One region of the Janthinobacterium sp. HH106 genome, then DNA from elsewhere that is predicted to be linked to it. Evidence: predicted binding sites of a transcription regulator. Region 1 holds the regulator's gene; the other holds the start of a gene.
What was found. Region 1 encodes sigma-54, which starts transcription at its own class of promoters, with help from an activator protein. Its sites were predicted from a motif close to TGGCANGNAANCTGCTTT; they were not measured.
Positions count from the first base shown of each region.

Region 2: the regulator sigma-54 is predicted to act here: its motif matches at 1,439-1,456, upstream of pedF (cytochrome c-550 PedF).

Region 1 covers NZ_LRIC01000073.1:73,240-88,032, reverse strand. Annotated here, with positions in the region: gene JAB8_RS27120 (PTS sugar transporter subunit IIA) at 54-536, shown strand; gene hprK (HPr(Ser) kinase/phosphatase) at 573-1,508, shown strand; gene rapZ (RNase adapter RapZ) at 1,675-2,538, shown strand; gene JAB8_RS27105 (enoyl-CoA hydratase/isomerase family protein) at 2,539-3,624, opposite strand; gene raiA (ribosome-associated translation inhibitor RaiA) at 3,756-4,115, opposite strand; gene JAB8_RS27095 (RNA polymerase factor sigma-54) at 4,185-5,663, opposite strand; gene lptB (LPS export ABC transporter ATP-binding protein) at 5,668-6,423, opposite strand; gene lptA (lipopolysaccharide transport periplasmic protein LptA) at 6,423-7,004, opposite strand; gene lptC (LPS export ABC transporter periplasmic protein LptC) at 7,030-7,641, opposite strand; gene JAB8_RS27075 (HAD hydrolase family protein) at 7,684-8,217, opposite strand; gene JAB8_RS27070 (KpsF/GutQ family sugar-phosphate isomerase) at 8,217-9,227, opposite strand; gene JAB8_RS27065 (monovalent cation:proton antiporter family protein) at 9,336-11,315, shown strand; gene JAB8_RS27060 (DUF484 family protein) at 11,330-12,487, opposite strand; gene JAB8_RS27055 (MOSC N-terminal beta barrel domain-containing protein) at 12,522-13,373, opposite strand; gene JAB8_RS27050 (type II asparaginase) at 13,504-14,598, opposite strand; gene JAB8_RS27045 (hypothetical protein) at 14,732-14,793, shown strand, end outside.
Region 2 covers NZ_LRIC01000023.1:4,729-19,521, forward strand. Annotated here, with positions in the region: gene JAB8_RS11100 (RtcB family protein) at 1-326, shown strand, start outside; gene rtcA (RNA 3'-terminal phosphate cyclase) at 343-1,362, shown strand; gene pedF (cytochrome c-550 PedF) at 1,494-1,979, shown strand; gene JAB8_RS11115 (transporter substrate-binding domain-containing protein) at 2,005-2,838, shown strand; gene JAB8_RS11120 (TonB-dependent receptor) at 2,998-5,136, opposite strand; gene JAB8_RS11125 (beta-propeller fold lactonase family protein) at 5,341-6,297, shown strand; gene adh (aldehyde dehydrogenase) at 6,550-8,070, shown strand; gene JAB8_RS11135 (DUF779 domain-containing protein) at 8,126-8,515, shown strand; gene JAB8_RS11140 (methanol/ethanol family PQQ-dependent dehydrogenase) at 8,567-10,303, shown strand; gene JAB8_RS11145 (hypothetical protein) at 10,591-11,751, shown strand; gene JAB8_RS11150 (4Fe-4S binding protein) at 11,809-13,911, shown strand; gene JAB8_RS11155 (FAD:protein FMN transferase) at 13,901-14,793, shown strand, end outside.

The sequences.
Region 1 (14,793 bases):
CCTATAATTCGGCTCGCAAGCCCTCTGCGCATTGCACCATTTCATTGAGTGTCATGACTAATCTTAGCAAAATATTATCCCTCGAAAACGTCCTGCTGGATCTGGAAGTTTCCAGCAAGAAGCGCGCCTTCGAGCAAGCCGGCCTGATCTTCGAAAACAATTACGGCATCGCCCGCTCTACCGTCTCGGACAATCTGTTTGCCCGCGAACGCCTGGGCTCGACGGGCCTGGGCCATGGCGTGGCCGTGCCGCATGGCAGGGTCAAGGGCAGCAAGACCTTGAAATCGCCGCTGGGCGCCTTCGTGCGCCTGGCCGAACCGATTCCGTTCGAATCGCCTGATGGCAAGCCCGTCAATCTGTTGTTTTTCCTGCTGATTCCCGATCATGTCACCCAGCAACATCTGGAAATCCTGTCGGAAATCGCCGAAATGTTTTCCGATGATGCCTTCCGCACGGCATTGGCCACGGATCCGGAACCGAAATCCGTGCATTCGCGCATCGTCAATTGGCAACCCAGTCTGCAAGCGGCGGGTTAAACTTCAGGTATTCCTCCACTCCTGAAGAAGACTGCCATGTTGCAAACGCCGCTGACGATACAACGCCTGTACGACGATAATCGTGAAAGTCTGCAACTGGGCTGGTTCGCCGGCTTCCCCGGCGGCGAGCGCCTGATCTCCGGCGACGTCTCGTCGGCCGCCGACCAGGTGGGCCACTTGAACCTGATCCATCCGGGCCGCATCCAGGTCTTTGGCCACCAGGAAATCAATTACTATCAGCGCCTGAAGGTCAATACGCGCACCCACGTGATCGGCGAACTGATCGCCGGCGGTCCGCCCGCGCTGATCATCGCGCAAGGGCTGGAAACGCCGCCCGACATCCTCGCCATCTGCGACGAGCAAAACATCCCCCTGTTCTCCACCCCGCTGCCGGCCGCGCAAGTGATCGACTTTCTGCGCGTCTACCTGTCGAAAAAACTGGCGCAGCGCATCATCATGCATGGCGTGTTCATGGACGTGCTGGGCGTGGGCGTGCTGATCACGGGTGATTCGGGCCTGGGCAAGAGCGAGCTGGGGCTGGAGCTGATTTCGCGCAGCCACGGCCTGGTGGCCGACGACGCCGTCGAATTCTCGCGCATCGCGCCGAACATGATCGAAGGCCGCTGCCCGCCCCTGTTGCAAAACCTGCTGGAAGTGCGCGGCCTGGGCTTGCTCGACATCAAGGCCATCTTTGGCGAAACGGCCGTGCGCCGCAAGATGCGCCTGAAACTGATCGTGCACCTGGTGCGCCGCAACGCGCTGGAAGAAGAAGTCGAGCGCCTGCCCTTCCTGTTTCCCACGGAAGACGTACTGGGCTTGCCCGTGCGCAAGGTCGTCATCCCCGTCGCCGCCGGCCGCAACATCGCCGTCCTGCTGGAAGCGGCCGTGCGCAACACGATTCTGCAGCTGCGCGGCATCGATACCTTGCAGGAGTTCATGGAACGGCAACGCCTCGCCATGAGCGGCGATTAGCAACGTAGGTCGGATTAGCGGGGCCGCCGAGGTGGGGCAAGGCCCCGCGTAATCCGACAGCATTGTTGGCGCGTGCAGCAAAGAAATATCACAGCCCAAATTGCAATAATTTGTAAAGATAATTGCATCGGGAGCGCGGTGCCGGTCTTTATTGTATGATCGGGCTATGCATATCGTCCTTATCACCGGAATATCCGGCTCCGGTAAATCCGTCGCGCTCAATGTGCTGGAAGATACCGGCTACTATTGCGTCGACAACCTGCCGCCGGCCTTGCTGCCGAGCCTGGTGCAAACCTTGCTCGACGAAGGCACGCCGCAACTGGCCGTCGCCGTCGATGCGCGCAGCGCCGAATCGCTCGTCAGCTTGCCGCACAATGTCGCGCTGTTGCGCGACCAGGGGCATGACGTCAAGGTCATGTTCCTGACAGCCACCACGCATTCGCTGGTGGCGCGCTTCTCGGAAACGCGGCGCAGCCATCCGCTGTCGCACGAGTTGCGCCCGAACCAGAATCCGGCCAGCCGCCGCACCCTGATCGAGTGCATCTCGGAAGAACGCGAACGCCTGTCGGCCATCGAACAGCTGGGCCATGTGATCGATACCTCGGAACTGAGCGCCAACAAATTGCGCGCATGGATCAAGGATATCGTCGCCTCAGAGCGCGCGCCGCTGACCCTGTTCTTCGAATCGTTCGCCTTCAAGCTGGGCGTGCCGCTCGATGCCGATTTCGTCTTCGACGTGCGGGCCTTGCCCAATCCCTATTACGACCTGGCCCTGCGCCCGCTCGACGGCCGCGACGCGCCCGTGATCGCTTTCCTCGACGCACAGCCGAGCGCGCTGGAGCTGCTGGCCGACATCCGCGCCTTCATCGAGAAATGGTTGCCGTCGTTCAAGTCCGACAACCGCAGCTATTTGACGGTGGCGCTGGGCTGCACGGGCGGCCAGCACCGCTCCGTGTACATGGCGGAACGGCTGGCGCAGTATTTCGGCCCCAAAGAAAGAGTCGTACTGCGCCACCGCGAGCGTTCTTAATCAGTCCAGGTGGCGCAGCGGATGGGCTTGCGCCGGCCAGACGGGGGCGAAGAACCGCGCCACCATGGCCGCGTCGACCCCGTCCAGGCTGGCAGGCTGCCAGCGCGGCGCATTGTCCTTGTCGACCACCAGCGCGCGCACGCCCTCGAGCACTTCGCCATGTTCGAAATTGTGGCGCACCACCGTGCGCTCCATGCGCAGGCAATCGGCCACGCCCAGGTGGGCGCCCCGCTGCAGCAACTCCAGGGTCACCGACATCATCAAGGGCGAGCGCAAGCGCATGGCCGCCAGCGCCTTCGCCGCGAATGCGCCGTCATCCTGCGCCAGCGAGGCCATGATGGCGGCCACTGAACCCGCGCTGAAGTGGCGGTCCAGCGCCGCGCGCGCCGTGGCCAGGAGGGAAGCGCCCGCCTCGGCCTGGAATGGTGCCGCCAGTGCCTTGATAGCGACCGGCAAGCCTTCGCCCGGCGTGGACTCGAACAGGGCCAGCAGCGCCCCCATCTGCGCCTCGGGCAGGTAGACATCGGCCAGGCCCGTGTAGAGGGCGTCGGCCGCGTTGATCGTCAAACCCGTCAAGCCCAGGTACAGGCCCAGCTGACCCGCCAGACGGGACAAAAAGTAACTGCCGCCCACATCGGGGAACAGGCCGATATTGACTTCCGGCATGGCCATGCGCGTGCGGCCCGTGACGATGCGCAGGCGGTTGCCGGGCCCCGCTTGCGCCACGCCCATGCCGCCGCCCATCACCACCCCATCCATGACGGCGATATACGGTTTCGGATAAAAATGGATCAAATGATTTAAAGCATATTCTTCCGTAAAGAAATCTTCCAGCAAGGCGCTGCCGCCCTGCGGCGTGGCCAGGCCCGCATCGTAAAAGAAACGGATGTCGCCACCCGCGCACAGGGCTTTTTCGCTGCTGGAGCGGATCACCACGGCGTCCACCTGCGGATCGTCGCGCCATGCCAGCAAGGCCGCGCTCAGGGCGCGCACCATCTCCAGCGACAGGGAATTCAAGGCTTTCGGACGGTCGAGCACGATGTGGCCCGTGCGGTGGCGGATGGAAATCTGGACGAGGTCGCTCATGGCAGGCAGGAAAGAAGTGAAAGTGCAAACATTCTAGCGCCTGCGCGGCGAACATTGCGTTTCGCTGGACGCAAAAAAGGGCGCAATGTGCGCCCTTAGTTGATCACAGCCGGTTGAAAGTCGCGGGCCGCTTAGGCGGGGGCGAATTCTTCTTCCGAACTGTCTGGCAGATGCTTGATCGCCTCTTTACCGTGCCCTTGCACTTTGGTTTTGTATTTCATCACTTGCCTATCGAGCTTGTCGATCAGGGTATCGATCGCGGCATACAGGTCGTGTGCCAGGCTTTCCACATAGACAGTTTTGCCACTCAGACGCAGGTTGACTTCGGCCTTTTGGCGTTTTTCTTTCTCTTTGAGGTTGTCGACGGTCAGAATCACGGCGATATCGATAACTTGATCGAAATGACGTTTCACGCGCTCCAGCTTCGTTTGTACGTATTCACGGATGGCTGGTGTCACTTCGATATGATGTCCGCTGATGGTGAGATTCATACACACTCCTAAAGATGATCGGGTTCGTGCGGTCCATCGTATCCGGCCCGCAGAGGAACCGAAAAAAACTTACAAACACTTACGCAGGCTCACTGGCGGAATTTTTAACGCTTCCCGGTATTTGGCAACAGTACGTCGCGCAATCACCATGCCTTGTTCCCCCAGCATGTCCGCAATCTTACTGTCGGATAAAGGATTTTTAGGGTCTTCTGCTCCTGTCAGTTGCACGATCAATGCCCGTATCGCCGTCGATGACGCTTCGCCCCCCGCTTCGGTGGCGACGTGGCTACCAAAGAAATATTTCAACTCGAACATGCCGTGCGGGGTCAGCATGTACTTTTGAGTTGTTACCCGCGAGATAGTACTCTCGTGTAAACCCAGTGTATCAGCTATTTCACGGAGCACAAGGGGGCGCATGGCAACAGCCCCATGCGAGAAAAAGTTCTTTTGTCTTTCTACTATCGCCTGCGCCACGCGCAGAATCGTGTCGAAGCGCTGGCGCATATTCTTGATCAGCCACTTGGCTTCCTGCAACTGTGCACCCATGGCACCCTCGCCCTTGCCCTGCTTGAGCAAGTTGGCGTACATGGCATTGACGCGCAGGCGCGGCATGACGTCGTTGTTCAGGGTCACTTGCCAGCCATTGCGCGCGCGCTTGACGACGACGTCGGGCACCACGTAATCGGACACGTCCGCAGCGAACACGGCGCCCGGATGCGGGTTGCACTGGCGAATTACCGTCTGCGCTTCACGCAAGTCTTCATCGTCGCAATCGAGGGCTTTTTTCAGCTTGTTGAAATCGCGCTGGGCAAACCAGGCCAGGTGCTTTTCCACGATGACGAGGGCCATGCGCCGCGTCACCATGGCGATGTGCGGCAAGCGCTTGATTTGCAGCGCCAGGCATTCGGACGCATTGCGCGCGCCCACGCCCGGTGGATCGAAACTTTGCAGCAGCGACAAGGCCGTGCGCATCTCGTCGGCATCGATTTCCAGCTCTTCCGGCAGGCGCGCCAGGATGTCGTCGAGCGACTCTTCCAGGTAGCCATTGTCGTCGAGCGCGTCGATGATCAGCTCGACCAGCGCGCGGTCGCGCAATTCGAGCACCGTCACGCGCATCTGCTCCATCAGGTGTTCGCGCAGGGTGCAGTGATGGGCCTCCAGTTGCGGGCGGGAATCTTCGTCGTCGGGCGCCTTGCCCCGGCTCGCCTCGCTCCAGTCGCTGTCGCCGCCATCCGCGGCGGCCGGGCCCTCGCCCGCCTCGCCGTCAAAGGTTTCCGCTTCGGCCGGCGCCGCGGGCGCCTCCTGGCCTGGCGGCTGGGGCGGCGCTTCGGCCGGCGCGGCCGTGGAGCTCAAGGCCCCGTCGGACAGCAGGCGCAGCGAACGGTCGAGCGGATCGTCGAGGCGCTCGAGCAAGGGATTGTCCGTCAGCAGTTGCTCGAGTTCCTGGTGCAATTCCAGAGTAGACAATTGCAACAGGCGTATCGATTGCTGCAACTGCGGCGTCAGTGCCAGGTGCTGCGAAGTGCGCAGCTGCAATGATTGTTTCATTGGCTTACATGCGGAAGTGTTCGCCCAGATAGACCCGGCGTACCGACTCGTTCGCGATGATGTCGTCGGGGCGTCCCGACGCCAGTACCGAGCCCTGGTTGATGATGTAGGCACGGTCGCAAATACCCAGCGTCTCGCGCACATTATGATCGGTGATCAGCACGCCGATATTGCGCTCCTTCAAGAAGCGCACGATGCGCTGGATCTCGATCACGGCGATCGGGTCGACGCCGGCGAACGGTTCGTCGAGCAGCACGAAACGGGGATCGGTGGCCAGGGCGCGGGCGATTTCCACGCGGCGGCGCTCGCCGCCCGACAGGGACAGCGCCTGGTTCTCGCGCAACTTTTCAATCTGCAAGTCGGCCAGCAGTTTATCCAGGCGTTCCTCGATCTCGGCCTTCTTCAAAGGACGGCCTTCGACGGTCTGGATTTCCAGCACGGCGCGGATATTGTCTTCCACCGTCAGCTTGCGGAACACGGACGCCTCCTGCGGCAGATACGACAGGCCCATCTGTGCGCGGCGGTGGATCGGCAGGCTGGAAATGTCCACGCCGCTGATGTCGATGCTGCCGCCATCCGACGGCACCAGGCCGACGATCATGTAGAACGAGGTGGTCTTGCCTGCGCCGTTCGGGCCCAGCAGCCCCACCACTTCGCCGCATTCGACTTGCAGCGAGACATCATGCACGACTTGCCGCTTGCCATAGGTTTTCTGCAGTCCGCGAACGATCAGGGTGCTGCCGCAACGGGTATTGTCCATTATTTCGTTCCTGGCACAGGTGTGGCAGGCGCTTTCTCCGCCGCGGGCGCCTTGGTCTTCGGCTGGATCACCATGCGCACGCTGCCGCCGTCGGAGGTGCTGGTGCCGCTGTCGGAATTTTCCATCTTGAATACTTCCTTGCGGCTGTCATACGAGATGAAGGCGCCATTGGCCACGTCGGTCACTTTCGTGCCTTCCAGGCGCGTCAGCTTGGCCTTGGAAAACAGTTTCACCACTTCCGTCTTGTTGTCGTATTCCACGCGCTCCGCTTCGCCTTCGACCCACAGGTCGCCGGCGCCATCGCGCTTCTGGCGGAACGTGGCCAGCTTGCCGGGATCGGCCCAGAAGGTGATGAACTGGTAGCCTTGCGGGTCTTCCGTGATCAGGGCCCGGCCCGCCTTCATGGTCAGCGTGCCCTTGACCAGCACGACGTCGCCCGTCAGGGTACGAATCTGCTTGACGTCATCGACGTGGCCGCTACGCGCCGTGATGACGGCTTCCTTCTCGGAATCGGCCTTCTCGGCATGCGCCACGCCCATGAGGGCCAGAGAAAATACGCTCAACAGCAAGATGTTCTTCATAGTATGGTTTCCTTGTTTCATTCTGTCATTTTGCCGCCGCGGCCGGGCGCGGTTTCGGCGGGAGTACCATGCGCAAGGCATTCTGCACTTCCACCACGCCGGTGGCGTTATTGGCCTTCATGCCGATACCATTGATGCGCGAGGCGCCCGTCAGGATATCGACAGGCACGTCCGTTTCCATTCTTTCTTCGTCCGGAAACACCGTCAGCGCTTCCGTCCTGACCGTCAGGTTCTGCGCCTTCGGACTGGCCACGCGGTCGATCACGACCTTGCGGTGCAGTTGCAGCCGGGTATTGTCCTGGTCGATATGCGCCAGTTCCGCATTCATGTTCAACGGCGGCATGCCCGGCGTCAGCTTGCGCACGAAGGGCTGGTCGATATCGGACGAATCGTCGGCCGGATAATGCGTGAGCTTGTTGCCCGACACGATATAGCTGGGCTTACCCGTCAAGTCCATGCGCACCAGGCTGAAATTGGTGATGAAATAGTCGGGCTCACCCAAATTCTTGCTGGCCTTGATGTCCTGGCCATTCTTGTTCATCACTTCAAGCAGCCAAAAGCTGGCCAGCGCGACGACGACCGCGCCCAGCAGGGTAAAAATCATGCGCCAGCGATGGGCGCCTCCTGGCTTACGCATAGGGTTTCACTCTTTCATAGGTCACTGGCGGCAAGGCGCACCTCACTCCAGGAACGGCGCCATGACGCGCGCATAGTTGTCCTGGGCGCGCAGCAGGAATTCGCAGATTTCGCGCACCGCGCCGCGGCCGCCGCCGGCCTGCGTCACATGGTGCGCCAGGCCCTGCGCTTCCGGACGCCCGCCCGGCACGCTGACGGCAAAGCCCACGCGACGCAGGATGGGCGCATCGATGACGTCGTCGCCGATGTAGCCGCATTGCTCTTCCGTCAAGCCCGTCAGCGCCAGCAGTTCGCGAAACGGCGTCAGCTTGTCGTGACCGCCCTGGTGCACATGGGTAATGCCCAGGTCTTGCGCGCGGCGTGCCGTGATGGCCGAGCGGCGCGCGCTGATGATGGCCGTCTGCACACCGGATTCCTGCAGCAGCTTGATGCCCAGGCCATCATACACATTAAACGTTTTCATCATTTCGCCATCGGGGCCGAAATGCAGGCTGCCGTCGGTAAGCACGCCGTCGACGTCAAAGATCATCAGTTTGACCTTGGCCGCGCGCGCCAGGTTGTCCGCTACGCTCTCCATCAGATCACCTTCGCTTGCGTCAGATCATGGATATGCAGGGCGCCCACCAGCTTGCCGTCGGCATCGACGACCAGCATCTGGTTGATGCGGAACTGTTCCATCACGGCCACGGCATCGACAGCCAGGCGTTCGGGCGCGATGCTGCGCGGCTGCGCATGCATGACGTCGCGGATCGCCACTTGCGTGAAGTCCTGCACGCGCTCGAACATGCGGCGCAAGTCGCCATCCGTAAACACGCCCACGGGGCGGTTGTCCGCATCGACGACGGCCGTCATGCCCATGCCCTTCTTCGTCATTTCTTCCAGCGCCTGCAGCAGCGAGGCGTCCACGGGTACTTTCGGCACCCGTTCGCCGCTGCGCATGACGTCATGCACGTGCGTAAGCAGGCGACGGCCCAGGGCGCCGCCCGGGTGCGAGCGGGCGAAATCTTCTTCCTTGAAGCCGCGCAAGTCGAGCAAGGCCACGGCGATCGCATCGCCCAGAGCCAGGGTGACGGTGGTGCTGGCCGTCGGCGCCAGATTCAGCGGACAAGCCTCTTTTTCAACAGAAATATCCAGGTGCACATCGGCCAGCTGGGCCAGGCTGGAATTCGGTTTACCCGTCATGGAAATCAGTACGCCCCCCATGCGCTTGACGACGGGCATGATGGCCATCAGTTCGGACGACTCGCCCGAGTACGAGATGGCAATAAAAGCATCGTCCGAGGTGACCATGCCCAGGTCGCCATGGGCCGCTTCGGCCGGATGCACGAACAGGGCCGGCGTCCCGGTGGAAGCGAGGGTGGCGGCAATCTTGCGCGCGATATGGCCGGACTTGCCGATGCCCGAGACGACGACACGCCCCTTGCACTGCAGCAGCAGCGCCACGGCGCGGCCCACGCTGTCGTCCGTTGCCAGGCGCGCGTGCAGCGCATTGATGGCGTCGGACTCGATCTGCAAGGTGGTGCGGGCCAGCGCGACGGCGCGCTCGGTCGTCGCTTGCATGTCAATTCGATCAAAAGCTTTCAGCATTGTTTTTTCATGGGTTACACTCATGCCCAAAGTATAAACGAATTAGGAAAGCAAAAAACTTGCCAGTCACAACAAACAACGATTTCCATTGACCGTACCGGGCAACCCATGTTTTCCTCGCTTGAACTGACCCTGATGTTACTCGGCAGCGCCGTGCTGGGCGTGGTCGCTTTCAGAATGTTGCATTTGCCGCCCATGCTCGGCTATCTGGCCGTTGGCATCGTTATCGGCCCCCATGCGCTGGGCCTGGCGGCGGAAAACGAAGCCAGCCATACCCTGGCCGAGTTCGGCGTCGTCTTCCTGATGTTTTCCATCGGGCTCGAGTTTTCTTTGCCCAAGTTCCTCGCCATGCGGCGCATCGTTTTCGGCCTTGGCATGGCGCAGGTGGTCACCACCATCATCGCCACCGTCGTCTTCGGCTGGTTCGTCGGGCGCTACCTGTCCGCCTACATCCACCTGAGCTGGCAAGCCGCGTTCGCCCTGGGCGGCGCGCTGGCCATGTCGTCGACGGCCATCGTCTCGAAAATGCTCACGGAGCGGCTGGAACTCGAAAGCGAACACGGCCGCAAAATCATCGGCATCCTGCTGTTTCAGGACCTGGCCGTCGTGCCCCTGCTGATCCTGATTCCCGCCCTCACGCGCGATTCGGACAACCTGGCCGAAACCCTGGCCTGGGCCGGCGGCAAGGCCCTGGTCGTGCTGATCTTGCTGCTGTTCCTCGGCCAGAAGATGGTGCGCGGCTGGCTGACCATCGTCGCCAAGCGCCGCTCGCAGGAATTGTTCATGCTCAATCTGCTCCTGATCACCCTGGGCGCGGCCTGGATCACGGAGCGCGCCGGGCTGTCGCTGGCCCTGGGGGCGTTTGTGGCCGGCATGCTCATTTCCGAAACGGAATTCAAGCACCAGGTGGAAGAGGATATCAAACCGTTCCGCGACGTGCTGCTGGGCCTGTTCTTCATCACCGTCGGCATGCTGCTCAATATCCGCGTGGTGCTTGATAACTGGTGGCTCGTCCTGCTCTTGCTGTGCGGCCCCGTGCTGCTGAAATTCACCCTGATCGCGGGCCTGGCCCGGCTGTTCGGCTCATCGACAGGCGTGTCATTGCGCACGGGCCTGGCGCTGGCGCAGGCGGGCGAGTTCGGCTTCGTGCTGCTGAATCTGGCTGGCGGCATCAAGCTGATGGACCCGTTCGTCGTACAGGTGGTGCTGGCCTCGATGGTGCTGTCGATGCTGGTGGCGCCCTTCCTCATCGCCAAGTCGGACGCCATCGTCATGAAACTGGCTGCCAACGACTGGATGATGCAATCGCTGGCGCTGACGAAGATCGCCACGCGCACGATGGCTTCGCAGAAACACGTGCTGATCGCCGGCTTCGGGCGCAGCGGGCAAAGCCTGGCCACCCTGCTGGCGGAAGAAAAGATCGAATACCACGCGCTGGACCTGGACCCGGAACGGGTGCAGGAAGCGCAGCTGGCCGGCGCCCACGTCTCGTATGGCGACGCGGGCCGGCGTGAAAGCCTGGTGGCGGCCGGCATCTACCGGGCCAGCGCCGTGGTGATCACGTATGCGAATACCCCCTCGGCACTGAAGTTATTACATTTACTCAAAGAAATGGCGCCGACCTTGCCCGTCATCGTGCGCAGCCACGACGATACCGACCTCGACCAGCTGAAAAGCGCGGGTGCGGCCGAAGTCGTGCCGGAATTGATGGAAGGCAGCCTGATGCTCGCTTCGCACGCGCTCATCATGATGGGCGTGCCCCTGCGCCGCGTGGTGCACCGGGTGCAGGCGGCGCGCGAGGAGCGCTATGCCTCGCTGCGCGGCTATTTCCACGGTTCCAGCGACGCGGGCGACGATGCCGAACTGGAGCGCCTGCATACGGTCACCGTCAGCGAAGGCGCGCACTGCGTGGACTTGCCCTTGAGTGCGATCGACGTGGCCGGCTGCGGCGCGTTTGTGACGGCCATCCGCCGCGGCCGCGGCAGCCTCGATGTCAGCCCCGAAACGCGGCTGGCCAGCGGCGACGTGGTGGTGCTGCGCGGCACGGCCGACGCCGTGGCCAAGGCCGAAACCTTGCTATTGAAATAATCAGCCGATCTTGCTCAGCTGCTCTGCGGCTGCCAGCTGACGACCTTGTTGCGGCCATCGGCCTTGGCCTGGTACAAGGCATGGTCGGCGTGCGCCACCAGTTGCTGCGCCACCGTTTCGATCGGGAGCAGCGCCGCGTCCGCTTCAAGGCTGGCCACGCCGATCGACACGCTGACCCACGCTTGCGCGCTGCCCGGCAAGTCGAACATGGTGCCGGCGATGCTGGCGCGGATGCGTTCGGCAACAAACGTGGCGCTGTCGAGGTCGGCGTCGATCAGCAGCACGACGAATTCTTCGCCGCCGAAGCGGCCCAGTGCATCGGAGCGGCGCAATTCCGTGCGGATGCGCGTAGCCACTTCGCGCAGCACTTCATCGCCGCCCTGGTGGCCATGCTTGTCATTGAACAGCTTGAAATGGTCGATATCGATATACATGCATGAGATGCAATAATTCTGGCGCCGCGCGCGGGCGATTTCTTCCAGCAGGCGGCGGTCGATATAGCGGCGGTTGTAGACGCCCGTCAGGGAATCGGTCAAGCCGATGTATTTGAGCATTTCATTGCTGATCACGTTTTCCAGGCAAATGGCGATGATGGACGCCATGTGCTTGATGAAATCCGTGCCCAGCGCGGGCGTAAAGCGCGTCACGTCGCTGCTGGCCAGGTTCAGGCTGCCGATCAGGCGCTTGTTGCGCAACAAGGGCACCAGCGCCACGCTGCGCAGAGATGCGATCTGCGGAAAACGCGGGCCATGCACGGCCGCGTCGAAGGCACCGAGCAACGGCGATGGCGGCAAGGCCGCTTCGCCCTCGGCCGCCGGCACCGGCGACGTAAACCCCAGCTCCGCCACGGCATGCACGAACAGCAACTGCGGGAAGGCGCTGAAATCGACGCCCAGCTTTTCCATCACCAGCACGATATCGTCATCCTCGTCGAGCAGGCTCAAGGTGACGCCGTCGAGGTCGGAAATCACGGGCAAGGTGCGGAAGATGGTGCCGATCAACTCGGGAAACGTGGACGCGCTGACGATTTCCAGGTCGAACGCCTGGTGGCGGCACATGATGTCGTGGTTGCGCTCGACCTGTTCCAGCAGGAAAGCCATGCGCGCGCGCAAGGCCTGGTTTTCGGCTTCGAGGCTGGCAATGCGCGGGTCCGGCGGTATTGCTTGATTCATAGAAACCTTAAACCCTTGTGTACGGGCGCCATGCTTAAAATGCCAGTTCGAAACCGATGTCCTGCCCCACCACGATACGCTCATCGCCGCCTTCGGTGACGATGGCGTTCATGCCGAAGCAGATGGCGCCGTCGAGTTCGGGCTTGGCGCGATAGCCATGCATGACGTCGAGCGGATCCGGGCCGGGCACGCCCGTGGCCTGGTCCACCGACGGGATCGGGCAGCGCGAACACGGCTTGACGGGTTTCAAGGTCGTCGCGCCCAATTGCAGGAACGCGGCGTAGTCTTCCTCGAAGGCGCCGATATCGCCGATGACGAGGTTGGGCCGGAAGCGGTTCATCGGCAGCGGTTCACGGCCGGCGGCGCGCAGCTTGTCGTTGACATCGGCCAGCGAGGCGGCACCCGCGATCAGCACCGGGTAGCCGTCGGCAAACATGGTCGAGGCGGCAACGCCATCCGTCCATTTGGTGCTCGTGGCGCGCACCACGTCCGGGTGAAAGCGCGCGAGGCGGCACGGCACGCCGATGGCCTGGGAAAACCACGTCGCCGTCACCTCGTCGCAATCGTAGGCGCGCACGGTATCGTCCCACACCTGCACCTCCAGCATCGGTGCCAGTTGCGGATGCGGCAAGCCCAGCTCGATTTCCAGGCGCAGCATGCCCGGCGCGCGCAATTCCAGCGTGCTGGCCTTGATGGATGGCACGATCAGCGCCATGCGCGGATGCTCGCGCTGGGTCAGAAAGCGGCCCTGCGGGTCGACCACCATCCATTCGCGGTCGAACACGTGCTCGCTCATCAGCCCTGAGCGCGTCAGGACCGCCTCGCGCAAATGGATGCCGGCGCACGATTTGATCGGATACAGGATGATGTCGGACAGGATAGCCATGGACAGGGGGAGAAGGAACAGTGTTGCTGCTTCTGCCAGGAAATTATTCAGAAGCGAAGTATGGCAGCAAAGCGGGCAAGCGTAAATCAGCCAGATTCAGCCAATGAGGCTGAATCTGGCGCGGTCATGATCAATACGTGTAGAAAATACGCTGGATTTCTTGCGTGCTGTTGGTTTTGGTCAAGGCCAGCATCAGCAGGATGCGGGCTTTTTGCGGGTTCAGGGTGTCGGATACGACACTGTCGAGTTCATCGTCGTTGGCTTCGCCATTGCGCGCCACGATGCCCTGGCCGACGCGGCTCGAACGCACGATCAGCACGCCCTTCTGGCGCGCTTCCACCAGGGCCGGCTTCATTTGCGCGGCCACGCTGCCATCGCCCACGCCCGCGTGGATGATGCCCTTGGCGCCGGCGGCAATGAAGGCGTCCATGCCGACACGGTTCATGTTGGCATAGCCGTAGACGATGTCCACTTGGGGCAAAGCGTCGAGCTTGCTGATGTCAAATTCCGATTCCAGGGTGTGCTTGCGCGTCGACTGGCGATAGAAGAAAGGCTTGCTGCCCTGGATGTAGCCGAGCATGCCCAGTTCCGGCGACTTGAAAGTGTCGGTGGTGGACGTGTTCGTCTTGGTCACTTCACGCGCCGCGTTGATCTGGTCGTTCAAGGCCACCAGCACGCCCTTGCCCACGGCTTCCTTGCTGCCGGCCAGCAACACGGCGTTGTACAGATTGATGGGGCCGTCAGCCGAGATGGCCGTCGACGGACGCATGGCGCCCACCACCACGACCGGCTTGTGGCTTTTCACGGTCAGGTTCAGGAAATACGCCGTTTCCTCGATGGTGTCGGTGCCGTGCGTGACGACCACGCCATCGACATCGTTCGAGGCCAGCAGCACGTTGATGCGCTTGGCCAGGGCCAGCCAGTGGCTGTTGCCCATGCTTTCGCTGGCGATCTGGAACACTTGCTCGCCTTTCACATTCGCCACTTTCTTCAATTCCGGCACGGCCGCGATCAGGCGCTCGACGCCCACGGTGGCCGAGGTGTAGCCGACGGTGGTGGTGCTGTCGGCGCCGCTGCCGGCGATGGTGCCGCCCGTGGCCAGGATCACCACATTCGGCAATTTGACGGCCGCCTGCTGCGCGCGTGCGGGGGACGCGGCAACAAAGCCCATCAGCAAGGTGGCCAGCATCAGCTGTGCACAAGAATGGAATTTGCGTGAAAACATGGTGCTCCTGTTCGGTGATGTGTCAAAGATAACAAAGTCGTGTGCAAATTATATGTCATCAGTGCTACAAAAAAGCCCCGATTGACGCGTTCAGCGCAAACGTGCGCGCCTTCCCATGCGCTACAGTGGCGCCATGTCCACACTCCCGTCCTTCCGCTCTTGCCTCGTCCTGCCGTTCGTCCTGATGGCGCTGGG
Region 2 (14,793 bases), on a different contig from region 1:
CCGTCTCGGCCCGCGCCGGAGAATTGGGGATCATTCCCGGCTCCATGGGCGCCAAGAGTTTTATCGTGCGCGGCAAGGGTAATGCGGACAGTTTCCATAGCTGCAGCCACGGCGCGGGCCGCACGATGAGCCGCACGGAAGCGAAGCGGCGCTTCAACCTGGCCGACCAGATCCGCGCCACGCAAGGCGTGGAATGCCGCAAGGATGAAAACGTGATCGATGAAATTCCAATGGCCTACAAGGATATCGATGCGGTGATGCTGGCGCAGCGCGAACTGGTCGACGTCGTGCATATCCTGAAGCAGGTCGTTTGCGTCAAAGGTTAATAAAGAGAAAGTACAGATGATAGAAATTGATGGAGCGCAAGGTGAAGGCGGCGGACAGATTTTGCGCTCGGCGCTGAGCCTGTCGATGATCACGGGGCAGCCGTTCCGGCTGACGAATATCCGCGCGGGGCGGGAAAAGCCCGGCTTGCTGCGCCAGCATTTGCTGGCCGTGCAGGCAGCGACCGCGATTTGCGGGGCGCGCACGACGCCGGTGGCGCTGCGCGCAGCCAGCCTGGAATTCGTGCCTGGCCCCATAGGCGGCGGCGATTACCGCTTTGCCATCGGCAGTGCCGGCAGCTGCACCCTGGTGTTGCAAACCCTGCTGCCGGCCCTGCTGCATGCGGATGGGCCGTCTACCGTGCGCATCAGCGGCGGCACGCACAATGCCATGGCGCCGCCCGTGCATTTTTTGCAGCGCGCGTATGGCCGCATCCTGGAACAGATGGGCGCCGACGTCGATATCACGCTGCAACGCTACGGCTTTCATCCCGCAGGTGGTGGTGAGGTGCTGGCCACCGTGCAACCGTGCCAGCGCTTGCGGCCCATTTCACTGCTGCAGCGCGGCGAGCGGAAGGCCGGGTATGCGGAAAGCGTGGTGGCGGGCGTGCATGTGAACGTGGCGCAGCGTGAGCTCGAGCGTATCGCCGACGGCATGGGCTGGAGCGGCAAGCAGCTGCGCCTCGTCGGCTTGCCGGCGGAGCAGGGACCGGGCAATGTCCTGTTGCTGACATTGGAACATGAGCACGTCACGGAAGTATTTACGTCGTTCGGCGAAAAATCCTTGCTGGCCGAATCCGTGGCCAAGCGCTTGTTGAACGAGGTGCGCGACTATCTCAAGTCGGACGCGGCCGTGGGCGAGCACCTGGCGGACCAGCTCTTGCTGCCCATGGCGCTGGCCGGCGGCGGTAGCTTCAGTTGCAGCAAGGTGTCGCAGCATGCGTTGACGAATGCGGAAGTGATTGCCCGCTTCTTGCCCGTGCGTATCACTTTCGAGCAGCAGGCGCGGGGCAGCATCTGCACGGTGGCCGCCGCCTGACGCGCGCGGTGACACAATCGCTGTTGCAGCTGTTCCAAATTGATACATGGGTGGCCCGATGTGGGGCATATACGCATGGCATGGCATTTGCTCTTCTTGAGATATTCACTAAAAAAACCAAGGAGACCAGCATGACCTATTCCATCCGTACCCTGCTCGGCGTGGCCGCCGCCGGCGCCGTTGCCCTCACCTCCCTGCTGACCTTGCCGCATGCCTATGCGCACGGCAATGTCACGCCGCAAGGCGTCGACACCACGGGCTTGCCCAAGGTGGGCGACAAGTGGCTCGAGCAAAACCCGTATCGCGGCAACAAGCTGGCCCTGACGGTGGGCACCTCGGCCTATAACCAGAATTGCGCGCGCTGCCACGGCATCGAAGCCATTTCGGGCGGCATCGCGCCGGACTTGCGCCAGCTGGACCGTGATTGCTTCGGTATCAAGAATGAGACAAAGAAACAGGCGTGTTACAAGGAAACGGATAATTATTTCCTGGCGACCATCCGTCACGGTAAAGTGCGTAATGGCGCCGTGTACATGCCGCCGTTCGAGGGCGTATTCAACCAGGAAGCGATGTGGGCCATCAAGACCTACCTGGAAACCCGCCGCGAGTCTAATTAGGTCGAACTGATAACGAAGGAGTTCCATGCGTTCATTTCAACTCCGTGGCGCGCGCGCGATGCTCTCGCTCGCTTGCATGGCCATGTGCGCAGCCGCGCCGGCGCGCGCCGATTGGCAGAAAGTGCAGCAGTCGGGCAGCCTGAAAGTGGCTGTGTATAACGAGTTCGCGCCGTTTTCCGACAAAGGCGCGGGCATCGATATCGACATCGCCGAAGCGCTGGCGAAAAAGCTGGGGCTGAAACTGAGCTTGCTGCCCTTTCCCGCCGGCGAAAACCTCAACGACGACTTGCGCAATATGGTGTGGAAGGGACATTACCTCGGCTATGGTCCCGCCGACGTAATGCTGCACGTGCCGGTCGACAAGAAATTGATGGCGGATAACGACAAGGTCGAGATCTTCGCGCCGTACTACGTGGAAACCGTGCGCCTGGCGCGCAGCGCGCAAGCCGTGCCGCAATTCGATGGCGTCGCCAGCCTCGCAGGCAAGCGTATCGGCGTGGAAAAGGTCTCGATTGCGGCCATGCTGATGCTGGGCGAGGACAGTGGCAGATACCGCGACGACGTGCGTATCTTCGATACGGCCGCCGAAGCCTTGCAGCAATTGCAGGCCGGCCAGCTCGACGCCGTGTTGGCCAACCGGTCGGAAATCGAATCGGTGCTGAAAAGCGATCCCGCTTTCCCCTTGAGCGAAGTGGCTTTCGCCCGCTTGCCGCGTGCCGGCTGGGCCGTGGGCCTGGCCGTCAGCAAGCAACAGCTCGACGTGGCCAAGTTACTGCAGGCGGCCATGAACGAGATGGCGGCCAGCGGTGAATTGAAAACCATCTTTGAGAAGTATGGCGTGAAGGAAGCGCGGCCGTAGCAGACTATGCTGAATGGTAAAAGCCCGCGCTTCGGAAGAGGCGCGGGCTTTTTCATGAGAACGCCTGAAAAATGTTCAGGGCAAGGCGCATTGCCGCAGGCAGTACGAATAGTACGACAAGGCAATGCAACGCCGCCATGGACTTTTTCTCAGGTGTTCTTAAAAGGAGTATTGGGCGCTCACACCTAACAACCAGTTACGGCCTGGCGCCGCTTCATAGTAGCGCTTGTTGCTGTCGCCGACGATGACGGAGCCCACGTAGGTCTTGTCGAAAAGATTGTTCAGGCGGGCAAACTCCTTGAAGCGCCAATTCCCTACGTTTTGTTTGGCGTTGAAGCGCGCATTGAACACCGTGTAGCCGGGCGCCGGTTTTTCGCTGTTGCTGTCTTCCGCGTAGACCTGGTTGCTGGCCACGCTTTCCACTGCCGCGCCGAAACGGTCCAGCGTGTCTTTCCAGGCCAGTTCCGCAAACAGGTTTGCGCTGGGCACGCCCGGCAAGCGGCTGCCTTCGCGTACGCTGCCGAACGCCTGGTCATACACGGCGTGCAGGCTGGTCAGCGCCACTTTTGTCGTGAAACCGTACGGCAAGCTGGAGTCGAGCGACACTTCCATGCCCTGGCGCAAGGTCTTGCCCGCATTGCGGTAGCTGGTGCGCCCGCCGCTGGAACTGTCGACCACCAGTTCATCGTTGGTCTTGATCTGGAACACGGCCGCGTTCACATGCGTGTTGTGATTGATCCTGGCCTTGATACCCGCTTCCAGGTTGGTGCTGGTGGCCGGTTTCAGCTGGTAATTGAAGCCGCCGCCCGTGCCCGAGTAAAACAGTTCGTTCAGGGTGGGTGCTTCGAAACCGCGCGCGGCGCTGGCGTACACGTTGACGTTGGGCGTCAGTTTATACAGCAGGCCCAGCACCGGCGTCGTGTGGCTGAATTCCAGGCTGCCGCTGTCGTCGCCATTGCCGAGGAAGCGGTCGTTGACCGACACTTTCATCTTGCTGTAGCGCACACCTGCGCTGAGCAGCCATGGCCCGCTCTGCCATTCTGCCTGGATATACGGATCGAGGCTGGAGACGACATCCTGCTCGTCGCGGCGCAGCTTGCCCTTCACGCCAAACGTGTTGCCGATGTAATTTTCATAACCGGTGCGGTCATCGCTGGAGCGGCCATAGTCGATGCCGATGGTGGTGCTCAGCTTGCCGCCTGCCAGCTGGTTCACGTGCAGCCAGTTGGTGTCGATGCCGTAGAACTCACGCTGGAAGTCGACCACGCCGCCCGAATGGCTGGCTGGCGCCTGGAAACCCTTGGTAAAAGCCTGGTACTGGATCACGTCGCGGTTGCCGCCGTAGGCCGTCACGTGCAGGCGGTCTTCGCCAAACGATTGTTCATAGGTAGCGCCGATTTGCTGATGGTCGATGCTCTTGCGCGTGTTGTAGCGTTCGGCCAGGGTGCGCTTCGGGTTTTGCGTGTCCGTCGCATCGATTTCGCCGGCGCGCGGATCGCGGGCAAACGTGGCCCAGGTGACGCCCAGCGGATCTTGCGTGTTGCCCTGATGCAGGCTGTTGGCGACGATGGTCAGCTTGCTGTCTACCGTCGGCTTGATGGTGATCTTGCCGAACGCCTGTTCGCGCGTGGCGGCGCTGTGGTCGCGGAAACCGTCCGTGCGGAAGCGCGAACCGTCGAGCACGTAGCCGATGCCGCCTGCCTGGCCTTGTGCCGTCAAGTCCACCTTGCTGGTGCCGAAGCTGCCGCCCGTTACGTTCAGTTCGACGGATGGGGGATTTTGCCCATCCCTGGAGAACAGCTGGATCACGCCGCCCGAGTGGTTGCCATAGATGGCCGAGAACGGTCCGCGCAGCACTTCGATGCGCTCGGCCGTATCGAGGTTGAAGGTGGCGGCCTGGCCTTGCCCGTCGGGCATGCTGGCGGGAATGCCATCGCTGATCAGCTTGACGCCGCGCACGCCGAAGGCCGAGCGTGCGCCGAAGCCGCGCGACGAGATCTGCAAGTCCTGCGCGTAGTTCTGGCGGTTCTGCACGACCAGGCCCGGCACGGCGGCCAGCGCTTCCGAGGCATTGACGCGGATTTGACCCTCCTGGATGCGGGCGCTGTCGACGACGTCGATCGAGGCCGGCACTTCCTGGCTGGGGTGGGCGATGCGGCTGCCGCTGACGACCACCGTATCCATGAGTTGCCCGGCGGCCAAGTCAGCGGACTCGGCGGCGAAAACGTGGGGGGCCAGGGTGGCGCTGCCGGCGACAAACAGGCTGGCGATGGTGTTCAGGCGGAAACGATGCTGCATGCGGATTCTCCAATGTGAATAAAAGCCTGCTTGGTCGCGTGCGCGGCGCAGGTCTGCATAGTTGTATCAAGCAATATGCCTGCCATGTCTCCATTGGTGGGCGGAAATTATACGCGTGTCAGTGGCACGGCGTTTGCATGCAGCAATTATCAGATGCGCCGCTAGCGTGCGCTTTTCCTGTGTTTTGCCATTGAAAAGGTGATTATGCCCAACTTCTTCTCGCGCTTTCTCCAGGTGTGCTGGCTGCTGCCCGCGCTCGCCAGCACCGCCGTCCAGGCCGCTCCATTTGCCTATGTCCCCAATGAAAAATCGGGCACCGTGAGCGTGATCGACACGGCGACCGACCAGGTCGTGCGCCAGATCGCGGCCGGCAAGCGGCCGCGCGGCATCGCCGCCGACCCCAGCGGACGGCAATTGTTTGTCACGGATGCGGCCAGCAGCGCCTTGCTGCTGATCGATAACGTGACCGGCGTGCCCGTGCGCAGCGTAGCGCTGGGTAAGTCGCCCGAAGGCGTCAGCGCCTCCCGGGACGGCAGTCACGTGGCCGTGGCCGTCGAGGAAAACAATAGCGTGGCCTTGCTCGATGGCCACACTGGCGTCTTGCTTGCCGATATCAAGGTGCAGGGACGCAACCCGGAACATGCCGTGTTCAGCCCCGATGGGCGCTGGCTGCTGGTCAGTGCGGAAGAGGCCGAGCAAGTCGACGTCATTGATGTGGCGCAACGCCGCCAGGTGGCTTCCATCGCCGTGGGACTGCGTCCGCGCGGCATCGGTTTCAGTCCGGACTCGGGCCGCGCCTATGTGGCGTGCGAACTGGTCAATGCCGTCTATGTGATCGACATGGCCGCGCGCAAGGCCGTCGCAACCATTCCCGCCGGCAAGAATGCGAATGGCATCGCCGTCCATCCCGGCGGCAGGCAGGTATATGTCTCGAACGGTATCGACGGCACGGTAATGGTGATCGATACGGCCAGCAACCAGGTGACGGCCACCATTCCAGTCGGCAAGCGTCCGTGGAACATGGCCATCACGCCCGACGGCGCCAAGCTGTACGTGGCCAATGGCCGCTCGAACAGCGTTTCCGTCATCGACACGGCCAGCGCGCGCAAGCTGGCCGATATTGCCGTCGGTGAATTGCCGTGGGGCGTGGTGATTCGGTAGTGGTACAGGGCAGGTGTTCCAGTCTGGTACACCTGTTCCATTGTGCAGCGGCGATGGGGCGCTACGGCAGCAATTGAACCCGCCGATATCGCCACCAGGCCCTTGCAACAGAGGTAAAACCCGCTAAGTTGGGTAGGGGGATGGCGAGCTGGCACGGCATTTGCGGAAGACTCGGTGTACTCACCCCATCTGTACCAGGACGTTTGATTTTAATTAAGTAACTCCATTCTAATTAACCCGATAGAGGACGACATGAATCTCGCAGACATCAGCAAACTGGGCGTAGCCAATCCCTTCAAACAACGCTATGACAATTACATCGGCGGCAAATTCGTTGCACCAGTAAAAGGTGAATACTTTCCTAACATTACGCCGATCACGGGCTTGCCGTTTTGCGAAATCGCCCGTTCCACGACGGAAGACGTCGAGCTGGCGCTGGATGCCGCGCATGCCGCCAAGGAGGCCTGGGGCAAGACTTCGCCCGCCGAGCGCGCCAACATCCTGAACCGCATCGCCGACCGCATCGAACAGAACCTGAGCTTGATCGCGACGGCGGAAACGATCGATAACGGCAAGCCGATCCGCGAAACGATGAACGCGGACATTCCGCTGGCCATCGACCATTTCCGTTACTTCGCCGGTTGCATCCGCGCGCAGGAAGGTTCCGTCGCGCAAATCGATGCGGAAACCTATGCCTACCACTACCACGAGCCGCTGGGTGTCGTGGGCCAGATCATTCCGTGGAATTTCCCGATTCTGATGGCCGTGTGGAAACTGGCGCCAGCCCTGGCCGCCGGCAATTGCGTCGTCCTGAAACCGGCCGAGCAGACCCCCGCTTCCATCATGGTGTTGATCGAGCTGATCGGCGACCTGCTGCCACCGGGCGTGTTGAACATCATCAACGGTTTCGGCCTGGAAGCGGGCAAGCCGCTGGCCTCGAGCAAGCGCATCGCCAAGATCGCCTTCACGGGCGAAACGGGCACGGGCCGCCTGATCATGGGCTACGCGGCGCAAAACCTGATTCCCGTCACCCTGGAGCTGGGCGGCAAATCGCCGAACATCTTCTTTGAAGACGTGATGGATGCGGACGACGAGTATTTCGACAAGTGCCTGGAAGGCTTTGCGATGTTCGCGCTGAATCAAGGCGAGGTGTGCACCTGCCCATCGCGCGTGCTGATCCAGGAATCGATCTACGAGAAATTCATCGAACGGGCCCTGAAGCGCGTGGCCGCCATCAAGCAGGGCAATCCGCTCGATTCTTCCACCATGATCGGCGCCCAAGCGTCGCAGGAGCAGCTGGAAAAAATCCTGTCCTACCTCGACATCGGCCGCCAGGAAGGCGCCGAAGTGCTGGCTGGCGGCGAGCGCAACACGCAGGCGGGCGACCTGGAAGGCGGCTATTACGTGCGTCCGACCGTGTTCAAGGGGCACAACAAGATGCGCATCTTCCAGGAAGAAATTTTTGGACCGGTCGTGTCCGTGACCACCTTCAAGGATGAAGCTGAAGCGCTGGCGATTGCCAACGATACCTTGTACGGCTTGGGCGCCGGCTTGTGGACGCGTGACGGTTCGCGCGCCTTCCGCATGGGCCGCGCCATCCAGGCGGGCCGCGTGTGGACCAATTGCTACCACCTGTATCCGGCCCACGCCGCGTTCGGCGGCTACAAGCAATCGGGTATCGGCCGCGAAAACCACAAGATGATGCTCGACCACTACCAGCAAACGAAGAACTTGCTGGTGAGCTATAGCCCGAAAGCGCTGGGCTTCTTCTAAACCGGCAACAGGCGCCGCGCCCGTAGTCCAGGCGCGGCGCGCAGAAAGGGATGCCATGAGTGCAGCAATTGCCAGGGTGGTCGCCACCGATGCGGCGCTGGAAATGATGGACAAGTTGCGCCAGCGTCACGGCCCGCTGATGTTTTTCCAGTCGGGCGGCTGCTGCGACGGCAGTGCGCCCATGTGCTACGCGCTGGGCGAGTTCGATGTCAGCGATACCGACATTTATCTCGGCAATTTGAATGGCGCACCGTTCTACATGGGACTCGAGCAATTCGAGTACTGGGAGCATACCCAGTTGATTATCGATGTGGTCGATGGCAATGGCGGCATGTTTTCACTCGACAACGGCACGGGCAAGCGCTTTTTGACGCGCTCGCGCCTGTTCACCGATGAAGAGTGCGCCTTGTTGCATGCCCAGCCGCATGAACACCGCAAGACTTGATACACACACATACTAATAAAACAGAGGGAGATGATTGTGCAGAAAAACATCATGGGGATACTCATCGGTTTGGGCTTGGCATCGCTGGCCCAGGCGGCCGACGTGGGCAATGTCACCACCGCCATGCTCGACAGCACGGCGAAGAATCCGTCCAGCGTGCTGTCGTTCGGCATGGGCACGCAGGGCCAGCGCTATTCGCCGTTGACGCAGATCAATGACAACACCGTGGCCAAGCTGGTGCCGGCCTGGTCGTTCTCGTTTGGCGGCGAAAAACAGCGGGGCCAGGAATCGCAGCCGTTGATTCATAACGGCAAGATGTTCGTCACGGCATCGTATTCGCGCATCTTTGCCGTCGACCTGAAAACGGGCGCCAAGCTGTGGAAATATGAGCATCGCTTGCCGGACGGCATCATGCCCTGCTGCGACGTGGTCAACCGCGGCGCCGCCCTGTACGGCAACCTGGTGATCTTCGGCACGCTGGACGCCTACCTGGTGGCGCTGGACCAGAATACGGGCAAGATCGTCTGGAAGGAGAAAGTCGACGACTATGCGGCCGGTTACTCGATGACGGCGGCGCCGCTGATCGCCGAAGGTTTGCTGCTGACGGGCGTGTCGGGCGGCGAATTCGGCATCGTCGGCCGGGTCGAGGCGCGCAACCCGATGACGGGCGACCTCGTGTGGAGCCGTCCGACGGTGGAGGGCCATATGGGCCACCGCTACGACAAGGACGGCAAGGCCATCGATAACGGCGTGTCCGGTACCGTGAACAAGACCTGGCCGGGCGACCTGTGGAAAACGGGCGGCGCCTCGACGTGGATGGGCGGCACCTACGATCCGCAGACCAAGCTCGCTTACTTTGGCACCGGCAACCCGGCGCCGTGGAACAGCCACTTGCGTCCCGGCGACAATCTGTACTCGTCGTCCACCGTGGCGCTGGACGTGAAAACGGGGCAGATCAAGTGGGCGTATCAAAACACGCCAAACGATGCCTGGGATTTCGACGGCGCCAACGAGTTCGTCACCTTCGACATGGATGGCAAACGCTATGGCGGCAAGGCCGACCGGAACGGTTTCTTCTACGTCATCGATGCGGCCAACGGCAAGCTGCAGAATGCCTTTCCGTTCGTCAAGAAAATCACCTGGGCCAGCAGCATCGACCTGAAGACGGGCCGGCCGAACTATATCGCCGCCGGCCGCCCTGGCGACCCGACCAAGGGAGAAGAAGGCAAGAAGGGCACGACCGTGTTTGCCGCGCCGGCTTTCCTGGGGGCAAAAAACCAGATGCCGATGGCGTACTCGCCGCAAACCAAGCTGTTCTACGTTCCCGCGAACGAATGGGGCATGGACATCTGGAACGAGCCGATCAGCTACAAGAAGGGCGGCGCCTTCCTCGGCGCCGGCTTTACCATCAAGCCCTTGTTTGAAGACTACATCGGCGCCATGCGCGCCATCGATCCGAAGACGGGCAAGATCGTCTGGGAAATCAAGAACAACGCGCCGCTGTGGGGCGGCGTGATGAGCACGGCCGGTAATCTGGTGTTCTACGGCACGCCGGAAGGCTTCCTGAAAGCCGTCGACGCGAAGACGGGCAAGGAACTGTGGAAATTCCAGACGGGTTCCGGCGTCGTGGCGCCGCCCGTCACCTGGCAGGATGGCGACACGCAATACGTGGCCGTCGTCTCTGGCTGGGGCGGCGCCGTGCCGCTGTGGGGCGGCGAGGTGGCGAAGAAGGTCAACTTCCTGGAACAGGGCGGTTCCGTGTGGGTCTTCAAGCTGGCGTCGAAGTAACGGGGTGAAGCGCCCGGGCCACACGGATGGGTGTCTCCCTGTCCGCCGGGTGCTTTCTTTTTGCTGACGGCCCAGGCCGTCAGTTTTTTGTTTACGCAGGCGTTCGATCAATGTGCCGGCGGTCAAAAAAGGAACACCGTGCGGGGTGATTGATCCGCTGCTGCACACGTCAAACACATCATTTCTCTTTCTCCCTGTGAGCCGTGCTGGGCACGCTTATTGCCAAAGCTTGAGGTACATCAATCACTGATGTGCACACTAAAAACAGAGAAGAAAGAGGAGACGCAATGAACACATTGAGCAAGCTGGGGAGCGTGGGTGTCATGACAATCGCAGCGGTGGGGCAGGCGCAAGCCGTCGATATCAAGGCGGGCGACTGGACCGTGTCGGTAGGCGGCATCGTCAACGCCTATTACACGCAAGTGTCGTGTTCGGGCGATGCCGTGGGCGGGCTGGCGCTGGGAGGCCAGGTGCTCGGTTGCGGCGGCGAAAAGGACCGCACCACCATCGGCAACGGCCTGCTGCCGAATGGCTTGATCACCTCGGCAAGCTCGCGCCTGGGCGAGTACGACGTGAAAGCCTTGATCGGTATCTACAACTCGACGGCCACGGACAGCGCCATCAGCCAGAACAGCGTGGTCGACGTGCGCCAGGCCTTCTTTACGTTCGGCAATGCGGAAATGGGCACCTTCAAGCTGGGCCGCGACTACGGCATCTTCGGCGCGAATGCGATCCTGTCCGACATGACCTTGCTGGGCTCGGGCGCGCCCGTGCAGGCGACACAGCGGGGCCGCGTCACGCTGGGCCATATCGGCGCCGGCTATACCTATCTGGGCAACTATGGCCAGATCATGTACAGCACGCCGAAGTCCAGCGGATTTGGCGCCGACGTGGCGCTGGTCAGCCCCGTATCGGATACGCCCATCGTGGCAGGCTCGACCTATTCATCGAAGTCCAGTCCGCAAGTGCAGACGCAGCTGACGTATGCGCAGGAAGGCTTGAAAGCGTGGCTCGGCGTGAAGTCGCAAAAATTCACCTCGAAAACGCCTGGCGTCGATGACCTGACCATGCGCGGCGTGGAAGTGGGCGGCTCCTACCAGATGGGCCCGGCCGGCGTATTGGTCAACTTCCAGGGCGGCAAGGGACTCGGCATCTTGTCCGATGCGGACCAGGGCGATACCAAATCGAAGAACTGGCTGCTGCAAGGCACGTATAAAACGACGGACAAGCTGAAGCTGGGCTTGTCCTACGGCATCAGCAAGAACGACGACAACACGGCCGGCACGGGCGGTTTGAAGTCGAACGCCAACCTGACCCTCGGTGCGTATTACTCGCTCAACAGTGCGATCACCCTCGTGGGGGAGCTGGGCCAGACGCGCTCGAAAGGCTTTACGGGCGGCGAAGCGAAGATGAATGGCGGATCCCTGGGCGGCATTATTTTCTTCTAACCAATGAATGCGGCGCCGGAAGCTGCGGCGCCGCACGGAGTGCAATGCATGCGGATAATGCGGTTATTCATCGGATGCTGGCTATTCCTGTTTATCCTGGGACAGGCGTGGGCCGGCGTACTCACCAAGGCCGAGCTGGCGCGGCGCTTCCCTGCACCGCTCGTCGTCGGCGACAAGGAAGCCGACTTGCCCGTCTGGCCCCTGTTCAAGCAAAACGCCACGGCAACGGAACTGGTCGGCTATGTCTTCGAGTCGGTGGACCTGGCGCCGATTCCCGGCTTTTCCGGCGTTCCCGTCAATTTATTGATCGCCATCAATCCGCAGGGTAGTTTTCTCGACGTGGCCGTGCTGTCGCAGCACGAACCCGTGTTTCTCGATGGCCTAGGTGAAGCGCCGCTGTTCCAGTTCGTCAAACAGTACCAGGGCCTGTCGTTGAAACAGAATATCGCCATCGATGCCAGGAAGAAGCGCGCCGCCGATGCCACGCACGCTGATATCGACGGCGTGTCGAAGGCGACGGCTTCCGTGCGCATCATCAACCAGAGCGTGCTGGCCTCGGCCTTGAAAGTGTCGCGCAAGAAACTCGGCTTCGCGCAGGGGCGCGATCCGGACCAGATCGCCCGCATCCGCATGGACGTGTTCGAGAAACTCAGCGTGGCAAAGATGCTTGAGCAGGGCTTGATCCAGCATGTGCGCCTGAGCAACAAGGACGTCGAAACCCTGTTTGCGGGCAGTCCCGGCGCGGGACTTGATGCGGAAGCGACGCGCGCGCCGGACGGCCTGTTCGTCGACCTGTATCTGGCCTATGTCTCCGTGCCCACGGTGGGACGCAATCTGTTGACGGAACGCAGCTGGAACAAGCTGCGCAACCGGCTCGACGAGGGCGACCATGCCATCCTCGTCATGTCGCGCGGGCGCTACAGCGTGCTGGGCGACGATTTCGTGCGCGGCACCGTGCCGGACCGGTTGTTGCTGAAGCAGGATGGCTTGCCCATCGACATGCGCGACCTGGACTTGGAATTGAGCCTGTCCGATGCGGGACCGTTACCGACTGAAAATATCGCCGTATTGCGCGTCATCAGCCAGGCGGGGCTTGATGCGGCCAGCCCGCTGGCATTTGCTCTCCCCATCACGCGCAGCAAGGGCATCGTGTATGCGGAGCGCATCGCGCGCAACGTCGATTTCAGCTACCGTCTGCCGGCCGGGTTTTATACAGCGCCGCAAGGCGACGATGCCAGCTGGCGCGGCACGTGGAAGGGGCGCCAGACTGAGCTGTTGATCTTGCTGGCCGGGCTGGCGCTGCTGGCCGGCGCCTTGGCCTGGCAGAAACGCCTGGTGCGTAATGGCCGGCAATTTGCATGGTTCCGCCGCCTGTTCCTGCTGTTTACCATCGGCTTCATCGGCTATTACGCCCAGGGGCAATTGTCGATCGTCAACATCACAGGGCTGATCCAGGCGCTGCTGGCGGGGCGCAGCCTGGGCTTTTTCCTGTTCGATCCGATGACGGTGATTCTCTGGGCTTTCGTTCTGCTCAGCCTGTTCATTTGGGGCCGCGGCACGTTTTGCGGCTGGCTGTGTCCGTTTGGCGCCCTGCAGGAATTCACGGGCAAGCTGGGCCAGTGGCTGCGCTTGCCGCAGTGGAAGATCAAGCCGCGCCTCGATGGGCGCTTGAAATGGATCAAGTATGGCTTGCTGGCGGCCATTCTGGCCAGCAGCATGTTTTCCAGCCAGATCACGGACAAGCTGGTGGAACTGGAACCGTTCAAGACGGCCATTACCCTGAACTTCGTGCGCGCCTGGCCCTTCGTCGCGTATGCCGTGGGCTTGCTGCTGCTCAGCAGTGTTTCCTATAAATTCTTTTGCCGCTACCTGTGTCCGTTTGGCGCGGCGCTGGCGTTGCTGGGACGCTTTCGCCTGTTCAACTGGATTCCGCGCCGCAAGGAATGCGGCACGCCATGCCAGACTTGCCGCCACCGTTGCGAGCACCACGCCATCGCGCCGAGCGGAAAAGTCGATTACGGCGAGTGTTTTCAATGCATGGATTGCGTGGTGATCTATGCCAGCGATGAAAAATGCGCACCCTTGATGCTGGAAATCAAGCGCGCCCGTACCATTCCCATCGTCCGGGCCACGGCAGAGGAGAGCAGCAATGCAGCGTAGAACCTTTATTTCCGCAGCGATTTGCAGCGTGGCCGGCATGGCGGGCGTGATCTTGCCTGGCAGTATGGCGCGCGGCACGGCTACGGCATCCGGCGTGCGCCCTTATCAAGGTGCCGCCCTGGCGTTTGGCACGACGGTCGCCGTCACCGTGTTGCATCACGACCAGCGCCAGGCCGAACTGGCCATCGAAGACGCCTTGCATGCGGCCAGGAGTGTCGACCGCCTGATGAGCATTTACAGTCCTGCCAGCCAAGTCTTCCAGCTGAACCGCGATGGCCGCCTGGCCCGGCCGAATGCCCATCTGCTGACGGTGCTGGCGCAGGCGCGAGCCTTGTCGCAATGGAGCGACGGGGCGTTTGATATCACCGTGCAACCGTTATGGCAGCTGTTTCGCGCGGCGGCAGATCAGACAAGTTTGCCGGCGGAAGCATTGCGCCGCGAAGCGCAGGCGCGGGTAGGCTGGCGGCAACTGGCGTGGGATCGCCGCGAAGTGCGTTTTCTTCAGCCCGGCATGGCGCTGACCCTGAATGGGCTGGCGCAAGGTTACGCGGCCGACATGGCACTGGCGGCCGTGAAGGCGCGCGGCGTGCGGCACGCGCTGCTCGACACGGGCGAGTTCGTCGCGCGCGGGCAGCGTGCCGTCCGGCGCCCGTGGACCCTGGGCATCCAGGACCCGCGTGATGCGGAAATCCTGGCGGCCACCTTGAAAGTGGAGGGGCGCAGCGTGGCCACGTCGGGCGATTACGAATGCACGTTCACGCCCGACTTCGTGCATCACCATATCTTCGATCCTGCGAAAGGCGATTCGCCGGGCGAACTGGCCAGCGTGACCGTGCTGGCGCCTACCGGCTTGCTGGCCGATGGCTTGTCGACAACCTTCAT